One region of the Jeotgalibaca ciconiae genome, then DNA from elsewhere that is predicted to be linked to it. Evidence: a T-box and tRNA genes for the amino acid it is inferred to sense, from the RefSeq annotation. Region 1 holds a T-box; the other holds one or more tRNA genes.
What was found. The T-box of region 1 lies ahead of thrS (threonine--tRNA ligase). A T-box ahead of a tRNA ligase gene usually reads a tRNA of that ligase, here a tRNA-Thr.
Positions count from the first base shown of each region.

Region 2: it encodes a tRNA-Thr, which carries the amino acid that the T-box ahead of thrS (threonine--tRNA ligase) is inferred to sense. The anticodon was not compared.

Region 1 covers NZ_CP034465.1:2,258,469-2,262,901, forward strand. Annotated here, with positions in the region: gene EJN90_RS10495 (replication initiation and membrane attachment family protein) at 1-559, shown strand, start outside; gene dnaI (primosomal protein DnaI) at 559-1,485, shown strand; T-box leader at 1,546-1,778, shown strand; gene thrS (threonine--tRNA ligase) at 1,867-3,801, shown strand; gene EJN90_RS10510 (amidohydrolase) at 3,858-4,433, shown strand, end outside.
Region 2 covers NZ_CP034465.1:1,428,313-1,432,745, reverse strand. Annotated here, with positions in the region: gene EJN90_RS06815 (alpha/beta hydrolase) at 1-597, opposite strand, end outside; gene EJN90_RS06810 (DUF6933 domain-containing protein) at 654-1,688, opposite strand; tRNA gene EJN90_RS06805 (tRNA-Thr) at 1,882-1,954, opposite strand; gene EJN90_RS06800 (GNAT family N-acetyltransferase) at 2,052-2,339, opposite strand; rRNA gene rrf (5S ribosomal RNA) at 2,478-2,593, opposite strand; rRNA gene EJN90_RS06790 (23S ribosomal RNA) at 2,690-4,433, opposite strand, start outside.

The DNA.
Region 1 (4,433 bases):
AACAAAAACAGAGAATCGGATAAAAGAGTTAACGAAAGCAGGTTTTTCAACGAGTGAAATCAAACTAATTTCACAAAGCGAGCGTATGACTCCTATCGCTTTTATTAGCAATATAAAAAAGCAGAAAAATGGAACGGTAACAGCTGCAGAGAAAAACTTGCTGACAGTTTTACTAGCTGAACATAAGTTGGAACCGGCCGTATTAAATATGCTCGTGTATTATTCGCTCGTTATTCAAAAACATCCAACGCTTATAAAGGCGATAGCGGAAACAATTGCCAATGATTGGACTCAGTCGAACGTTACCAAACCTGAGCAGGCAATTGAAAAAACAAAACAATTTGTTGGCCAGAAAAAAGCAGCTGCAGAAAAACGCGAAGAAAATCGTTCAGCTCGTTACTATGGGAAGAATGTTGTTCGCAAGGTGGAAAAACTGCCGGATTGGGCAAAAGATAATCAAGGACCAATCACGGAAGAGATGTTACCTGAAGATGTTCAGAAGAGATTCAATGAACGTTTGAAGAAATTTAGAAATAGTGGAAAGGCAGGAGATTCATGATGGATCATATTGGAAAAGGATTCCGAAATTATATGAGTCGTCCCGGTAATAGTGAGAAATTTGAAAAAATGGTTCAATCGATTCTTGCCGATTCCGATGTTCAGACGTTTTTATCGAACCATCAAGAACAAATTTCTCAAGAAATTATATCCAATAGTTATTCGAAGTTACATGAGTTTGTGCAAGAAAAACAGAAACTTGCTAAAGGGGAAGAAGGACAAAATCCCGGTTATATTCCTGAACTGGCATTGAATGCAGGATATATCGATGTAGTTTATATGCCAAGTCCAGAAACCATACGAAAAGAACGTGAGAAAGAATTAAGAAGCCGCATTAATTCCATTAATATTTCCAAAGACGCACGTTCGGCAACGATGGAAAAATTCCTGCCGACACAAGATCGCATGGAAGCTTTGGAATTGGCATTTGGTTTTGTTGAAGCGTATCATGAAAATCCAAAAGATTATCATAAAGCTTTGTATTTGCATGGACCTTTTGGAGTAGGGAAAACCTATTTACTTGGAGCGATTGCTTATGAGTTGTCCTTGCATGGTCATTTAACGACCTTGATGCACTATCCAACTTTTACACAAGAAATGAAAGCTTCAATTGCAGACAATAGTGTTCCTGAAAAATTAGATATTATCAAAAATAGTGAAATTTTAATGCTGGATGATATTGGTGCCGAAGTAAACTCTACTTGGATTCGAGATGAAGTTCTCGGTGTAATTCTACAGCATCGTATGCAAGAAAAGTTGCCGACTTTCTTCTCATCGAATTTAACTTTTAAAGAATTAGAAGGACATCTTCGGGTGGGAAATCGCGGAGAAGACGAACCGATTAAAGCAAAACGTTTGATGGAGAGAATCAAGTATTTATCAAAAGAAGTGACTATGACGGGGAAAAATCGTCGTTTGGAAGAATAATTTGATGAATTTCGCTTGCTTTTTGAAAAAGATAGTGGTTTAATATGGACAGATTATCATTATAAATCGTTGAGAAAGACATACAGAAGAAGCGCTTATTTTAAAGAGAGAGATGACTCGGTGAAACATCTCAATAACCTTTTTACTGGACCACTTTCGAGAGACTTTCTGAAATACTTATGAGTAAGAAAGACCGGGCACGCCCGTTACAGCGTTTGGAGAGTTATCAGACTACTTATTAGGACGATAACTGAATTTGGGTGGAACCACGTATAAAATTTAACGTCCCATTTCTGAGTGCGCTGCATTTAGGAATGGGATTTTTTTATTGTTTTATGCAAAAAGAAATCGTTCAGTATCAAAAAAGATGGAGGAAAAAAGATGTCAGAGATTAAAATTACTTTTCCAGATGGTAATGTGAAATCCTTTGAAAAAGGAATCACAGTGGAAGAAGTTGCCAAAAGCATCAGCAACAGTTTAGCGAAAAAAGGATTAGCCGGAAAATTCAATGGTGAATTAATTGATTATGTCCGTCCATTAACAGAAGATGGTACATTAGAAATCGTTACTCCTGACCATGAAGACGCACTAGGAATTTTACGTCATTCAAGTGCACATTTAATGGCGCATGCCTTAACTCGTTTGTTCCCGGGCATCCACTTTGGAGTAGGCCCGGCAATCGAAACAGGGTTCTACTATGATACAGATATGCCAGAACAGCTTGCAGAAGAACAACTGCCATTAGTAGAAGATGAAATGAAAAAAATTATTCGTGAAAATTATCCAATTGTTCGACGAGAAGTAAGTCGTGAAGAAGCGTTAGAAATTTTCAAAGAAGATCCTTATAAAGTGGAATTAATCACTGATTTACCAGAAGATGAAGTAATTACGGTTTACACCCAAGAGGAATTCACTGACCTTTGCCGCGGTATCCATGTTCCTTCTACAGGGAAAATTCAAGTATTCAAATTGCTTTCCTTAGCAGGAGCTTACTGGAGAGGGAACTCCGATAACAAAATGATGCAGCGTGTCTACGGAACAGCGTTCTTTAACAAAAAAGATTTGGCAGAATTCTTGAAAATGCGTGAGGAAGCAAAAGAACGTGACCACCGCAAAATCGGGAAGGAATTAGATCTATTTATGATTTCTCCTGAAGTCGGTTCAGGATTGCCATTCTGGTTGCCAAAAGGGGCAACGATCCGCCGCACAATCGAGCGTTATATCGTTGATAAAGAAACCAGTTTAGGCTACCAACACGTGTATACACCTATTATGGCAAATGTGGAATTTTATAAAACTTCCGGTCACTGGGATCATTATCATGAAGACATGTATCCACCAATGGACATGGGAGACGGTGAAATGTTAGTGCTTCGCCCAATGAACTGTCCACATCACATGATGATCTATAAAAATGATGTTCACAGCTACCGTGAGCTGCCGATTCGTATTGCGGAATTAGGGATGATGCATCGTTATGAAAAGAGCGGGGCACTTTCTGGACTGCAACGTGTTCGTGAAATGACTTTGAATGATGGACATACTTTTGTTCGTCCAGATCAAATTAAAGAAGAATTCCAACGTACACTTGAATTAATGATTGCTGTCTATAAAGATTTCAATATCACTGATTATAAATTCCGCTTGAGCTACCGTGATCCAGAAAACACTGAAAAGTATTTTGATGATGATGATATGTGGGAAAAGGCTCAAAAAATGTTAAAAGAAGCGGTTGATGAGTTAGGGCTTGAGTATTTTGAAGCAGAAGGCGAAGCAGCATTCTACGGTCCAAAGCTGGATGTACAAGTTAAAACAGCTATGGGATTGGAAGAAACTTTGTCTACCATTCAATTGGACTTCTTGCTGCCTGAGCGCTTTGACTTAACTTATGTTGGTGAAGATGGTGAAAACACGCATCGCCCTGTAGTTATCCATCGCGGAATCGTTTCTACAATGGAACGTTTTGTGGCTCATTTAATTGAGGTCCATAAAGGTGCTTTCCCAACTTGGTTAGCTCCCGTACAGGCAACAATCATTCCTGTTAACCTGGATTTACATTCAGATAAAGCATATGAATTAAAAGCAGAAATGGATCGTTTGGGAATGCGTGTGGAAGTGGACGACCGTAATGAGAAGATGGGCTACAAGATTCGTGCTTCACAGACACAAAAAATTCCCTACCAAATCGTAATTGGTGATAAAGAAGTGGAAGAAGGTACGGTTACGGTTCGTCGTTATGGTTCAAAACAAATGAACACAATGGCAAAAGAAGCGTACGTGGATTCTGTAGTAGACGAAATCAAAAATTTCAAATAAGATAATGATTAATCCCGAATGTATATTCGGGGTTTTTCTACAGAGAGGTGAACAAAATGTTGCGAGAAAAACTAATGAATTTGTTAAATGAACGAGAAGAGGAAATGATTGCTTTGCGCCGTTATTTCCATGAAAATCCTGAAACTTCCCATCAAGAATACAAGACAGCTGATAAAATTGCTGATTTTTATGCCGGAAAAGATGTCAAAGTAGAACGTAACGTTGGAAACGGTTTGGGAATTGTAGTAACAATTCAAGGAAATAAGCCAGGTAAAAAAATTGGCTTACGAGCTGATTTTGATGCATTGCCGATCATGGAAGAGACTGGTTTACCATTCGCTTCCCAAAATCCGGGCGTAATGCATGCATGTGGTCATGACGGACACACGGCGTATCTAATGATTTTAGCGGATTGTCTTATCCAATTAAAAGAAGAATGGTCTGGAACTGTTAAAATTGTTCATCAACATGCAGAAGAAGTGCCTCCTTCCGGTGGAAAAAGCATCGCTGAATCCGGTGTTTTGGAGGATTTGGATGAGATTTATGGCATTCATTTCTTCCCTGATTTTGAATTGGGAGAAATAAACTATACGAGCGGCTGGGCATTTGCTGGTTGTAGTGATTTGACAATT
Region 2 (4,433 bases), 830 kb from region 1:
TTCCACAATGACTTTCACATTATCCGGCAACTCTTCTCCCGCAGTCATCATGACCGTAGCAGCACCCATGGAAAGACCGAACAAAGCGATTTCCGCCTGACCATCTTTATAAAGAATAAAATCAAGCCAAGAAAGAATGTCTTTTCGGTCGTGCCACCCCATACCAATATAATTGCCTTCACTTTTTCCGTGTCCACGTAAATCGGGAGCTAGCACATGAAATCCTTGTTCATGAAAACCACGTATCCATCGCACCATCTCCGCTGATTGGCCAGTATAGCCATGCAAAACGACTGCCCATTTGGAGATCGATTCTTCACTTGGATAGTAATCAGCATGCAGCAGCAAGCCTAAATCATCGTTTGAAACAATCACCTTATCGACAGGAGGATGCTTGGCTAAAAATATCTGATCCTCTTTCTTTGCCGCAGCTTCAACCTGAGGATCAATTGCCGCGCTTTGTGCTAAATGTGGATTATCTTGTAAGAAAGTTTTTTTCTTTTTTGCGTTCAATGCATAATTATAAAAATAATTACCTACTCCAAAATAGGCACCCGCCAAAATTACACCAGCTCCTAAAAGACCTTTTCGCTTCATCTCTTGCTTTCACCTACTCTTCTCTAATATTTTCTTCGATCTCATCTCTTCGTTCTTCACCAAAATTCATCGTCAGAAGTTGAGAGTAGATAAGCTTCTCCCATTTGAAGCCCTGCTTCAATAAATTCGTTGGCATCAGAACGTTGATCTTGTGTTATTTCTCCTGCTTCATATAAAAATTGATAAAATTTTTTAAGAGCTGAAGCATTTTTTTTGAGTGAGGTTACTGAACTCATTAAGTATTTATGTGGGTAGAAATAGCCTAAATAATCAAGCGGCGACTCTTCCATTTTTAACGGCGTAGCGTACATATACCCTGCCAAATAGCCGTTCAAATAAAAATCAAGCTGATCGATATGACGTTTGACCGTCTTTTCGCCTAACCCTTTCCCAGTCGTCAAGTAGGCCTTAAAAGCCCTTAACAGTTCTTGATTGTTTTTAAGCAATGCTGATTGATATTCTTCCTCTTGTTGCTCAGACAGTTCAGATACATTCACTTGAGAAAGAGCACGGTAATCCCACTTTTTTTCAATGATATATGCTTCTGCTTCAACAGGCTCTTCCCATTTCAACGTCCCACCTAAAGCAGCCTGTAACGCCTCTGCGCTATTTCTATAACCTTGTTTTGATAATCTCATATGAATATAATCGCTATAATAAACCATTACATCTCTATTTATTGTTTGGTGGATATTTAATCGAAATGTGCTCAATTCTTCCGCTACCAAATTGACGCTGCCAAGTACCGAACGATTTGAAGTATTTGTTACTTGAATACCCCCAGAAACTTTTAGATACTCTGCCGTTTTTTCGTTTGAAATGCCTGCAATCTCAAATGCAGCCCTAATAGCTTCAGGAATCAGCTCAGCTAGTTGCTTTTTCTTTTGTGCATTGATATCTTGAAGGATGATAATTGTATAGGTTAAATCATTGAGCAAAATTAGAACCTTTTTTCGATTAACATTGATGTAATTCGCATGCCATGAAAACAATGGATTTGCTTGTGCAAACTGTCTCCCGTATTCTTTATCCTCCATAATAGGTAAAGCCGAAAATAAAGGTTGTGCTTTCTTAGTAGCTCCGATGATCATATGCATTCCTCTTTTCTCTCTATTATGCATCTACCATACCATAATGATAAAACAACCCGCTATATAAATTGCATTCATTTTTTCTCATTCTCTATAAAAGCTCTCCACTAGTGGAGACTTTGGGAGAAAAATCAACAAAAATAGATATATCCAAATTTTTGCGAACCTGGATATATCTATTTTTGTTGTATAATGCCGGATGCAGGACTTGAACCTGTGACCCCCGCGTTACGAGTGCGATGCTCTACCAACTGAGCTAAACCGGCCTATTTACTTTTAGTGCAATAACACACAAAGAATATTATAAAACAGGATTCTAGAATTGTAAAGAGGACTTCCTTTTTTTAGGAAGTCCTCAACTTTTTATCTTTTTGCTGCGATATTGCCATATTTTTCAGGTTTACGTTTAAATTGAGTCACTACATATGGGCATAGTGGGATAATTTTCTTTCCTTCTTTTCTCATTTCTCCAACCATATGATCTAAGATTTTTTCAGCCATTCCTTGGCCACGTAATGATGGATCTACAAAAGTATGGTCCGCAATCACTTTGTCTTCTCCAGCAGGGACGTAGGTAATTTCTGCAATCATATTACCATTCTCATCTTGCTTTTGATAGCCATTTCCAACCTTGACAAATTCATCTGTCATGTCGAGCACCTCTTTCAGATAATAGTAATTCTATTTTTAGTGTAACATGCTTTATTTTAAAATACACTTTAAAGAACTTTATCTTTTTATCTAAATAAAAAGGCATCTCAGATAAATTCTGAGATGCCTTTTTCATTTGCGCGGCAGCGTCCTACTCTCACAAAGGGAAACCCTTCACTACAATCGGCGCTAAGAAGCTTAACTTCTGTGTTCGGGATGGGAACAGGTGTGACCTTCTTGCCATCGCCACCGCACATATCTTGTTTTCAAAGGAACTTCGTTCCCTCAAAACTGAATAGCCAACATGATCTACCGGAAAGAAACCATTCTTCCGCCTTACCGTCTGTTTCTTGGTTAAGTCCTCGACCGATTAGTACTGGTCCGCTCCACACATCGCTGCGCGTCCACTTCCAGCCTATCTACCTGATCGTCTCTCAGGGGTCTTACTCATTTAAAATGATGGGAAATCTCATCTTGAGGGGGGCTTCACGCTTAGATGCTTTCAGCGTTTATCCCTTCCACACATAGCTACCCAGCGATGCTCTTGGCAGAACAACTGGTACACCAGCGGTGTGTCCATCCCGGTCCTCTCGTACTAAGGACAGCTCCTCTCAAATTTCCAACGCCCGCGACGGATAGGGACCGAACTGTCTCACGACGTTCTGAACCCAGCTCGCGTGCCGCTTTAATGGGCGAACAGCCCAACCCTTGGGACCGACTACAGCCCCAGGATGCGACGAGCCGACATCGAGGTGCCAAACCTCCCCGTCGATGTGAACTCTTGGGGGAGATAAGCCTGTTATCCCCAGGGTAGCTTTTATCCGTTGAGCGATGGCCCTTCCATGCGGTACCACCGGATCACTAAGCCCGACTTTCGTCCCTGCTCGACTTGTCTGTCTCGCAGTCAAGCTCCCTTCTGCCTTTGCACTCTGCGAATGATTTCCAACCATTCTGAGGGAACCTTTGGGCGCCTCCGTTACATTTTAGGAGGCGACCGCCCCAGTCAAACTGCCCGACTGACACTGTCTCCCTGCCCGATAAGGGCAGCGGGTTAGAGTGTTCCTGCCACAAGGGTAGTATCCCAATGGCGCCTCCATCGAGACTAGCGTCCCGACTTCTACGGCTCCTACCTATCCTGTACATGTGGCAGAAACAATCAATATCAACCTGCAGTAAAGCTCCATGGGGTCTTTCCGTCCTGTCGCGGGTAACCAGCATCTTCACTGGTACTATAATTTCACCGAGTCTCTCGTTGAGACAGTGCCCAAATCGTTACGCCTTTCGTGCGGGTCGGAACTTACCCGACAAGGAATTTCGCTACCTTAGGACCGTTATAGTTACGGCCGCCGTTTACTGGGGCTTCAATTCGAAGCTTCGCCTTGCGGCTAACCTCTCCTCTTAACCTTCCAGCACCGGGCAGGCGTCAGCCCCTATACGTCATCTTTCGATTTTGCAGAGACCTGTGTTTTTGATAAACAGTCGCTTGGGCCTATTCACTGCGGCTGACCTTGCGGTCAGCACCCCTTCTCCCGAAGTTACGGGGTCATTTTGCCGAGTTCCTTAACGAGAGTTCGCTCGCTCACCTTAGGATACTCTCCTCGACTACCTGTGTCGGTTTGCGGTACGGGCAGTTGGTTTCTAACTAGAAGCTTTTCTTGGCAGTGTGGCATCGGGAACTTCGGTACTCAATTTCCCTCCCCGTCACAGCTCATCCGTGCGGGGGAAAGCATTTGACTCTCCCCCGGACTCACTGCTTGGGCGTGCTCTTCCAATCGCACGCTTTCCTTAGCCTCCTGCGTCCCTCCATCGTTCAAACAAAAACAACTGGTACAGGAATATCAACCTGTTGTCCATCGCCTACGCCTGTCGGCCTCGGCTTAGGTCCCGACTAACCCTGGGAGGACGAGCCTTCCCCAGGAAACCTTAGTCATTCGGTGGACGGGATTCTCACCCGTCTTTCGCTACTCATACCGGCATTCTCACTTCTAAGCGCTCCACCGGTCCTCACGGTCCGGCTTCTCTGCCCTTAGAACGCTCTCCTACCACGGAACCCCAATGGGTTCCATCCACAGCTTCGGTGATCTGTTTAGCCCC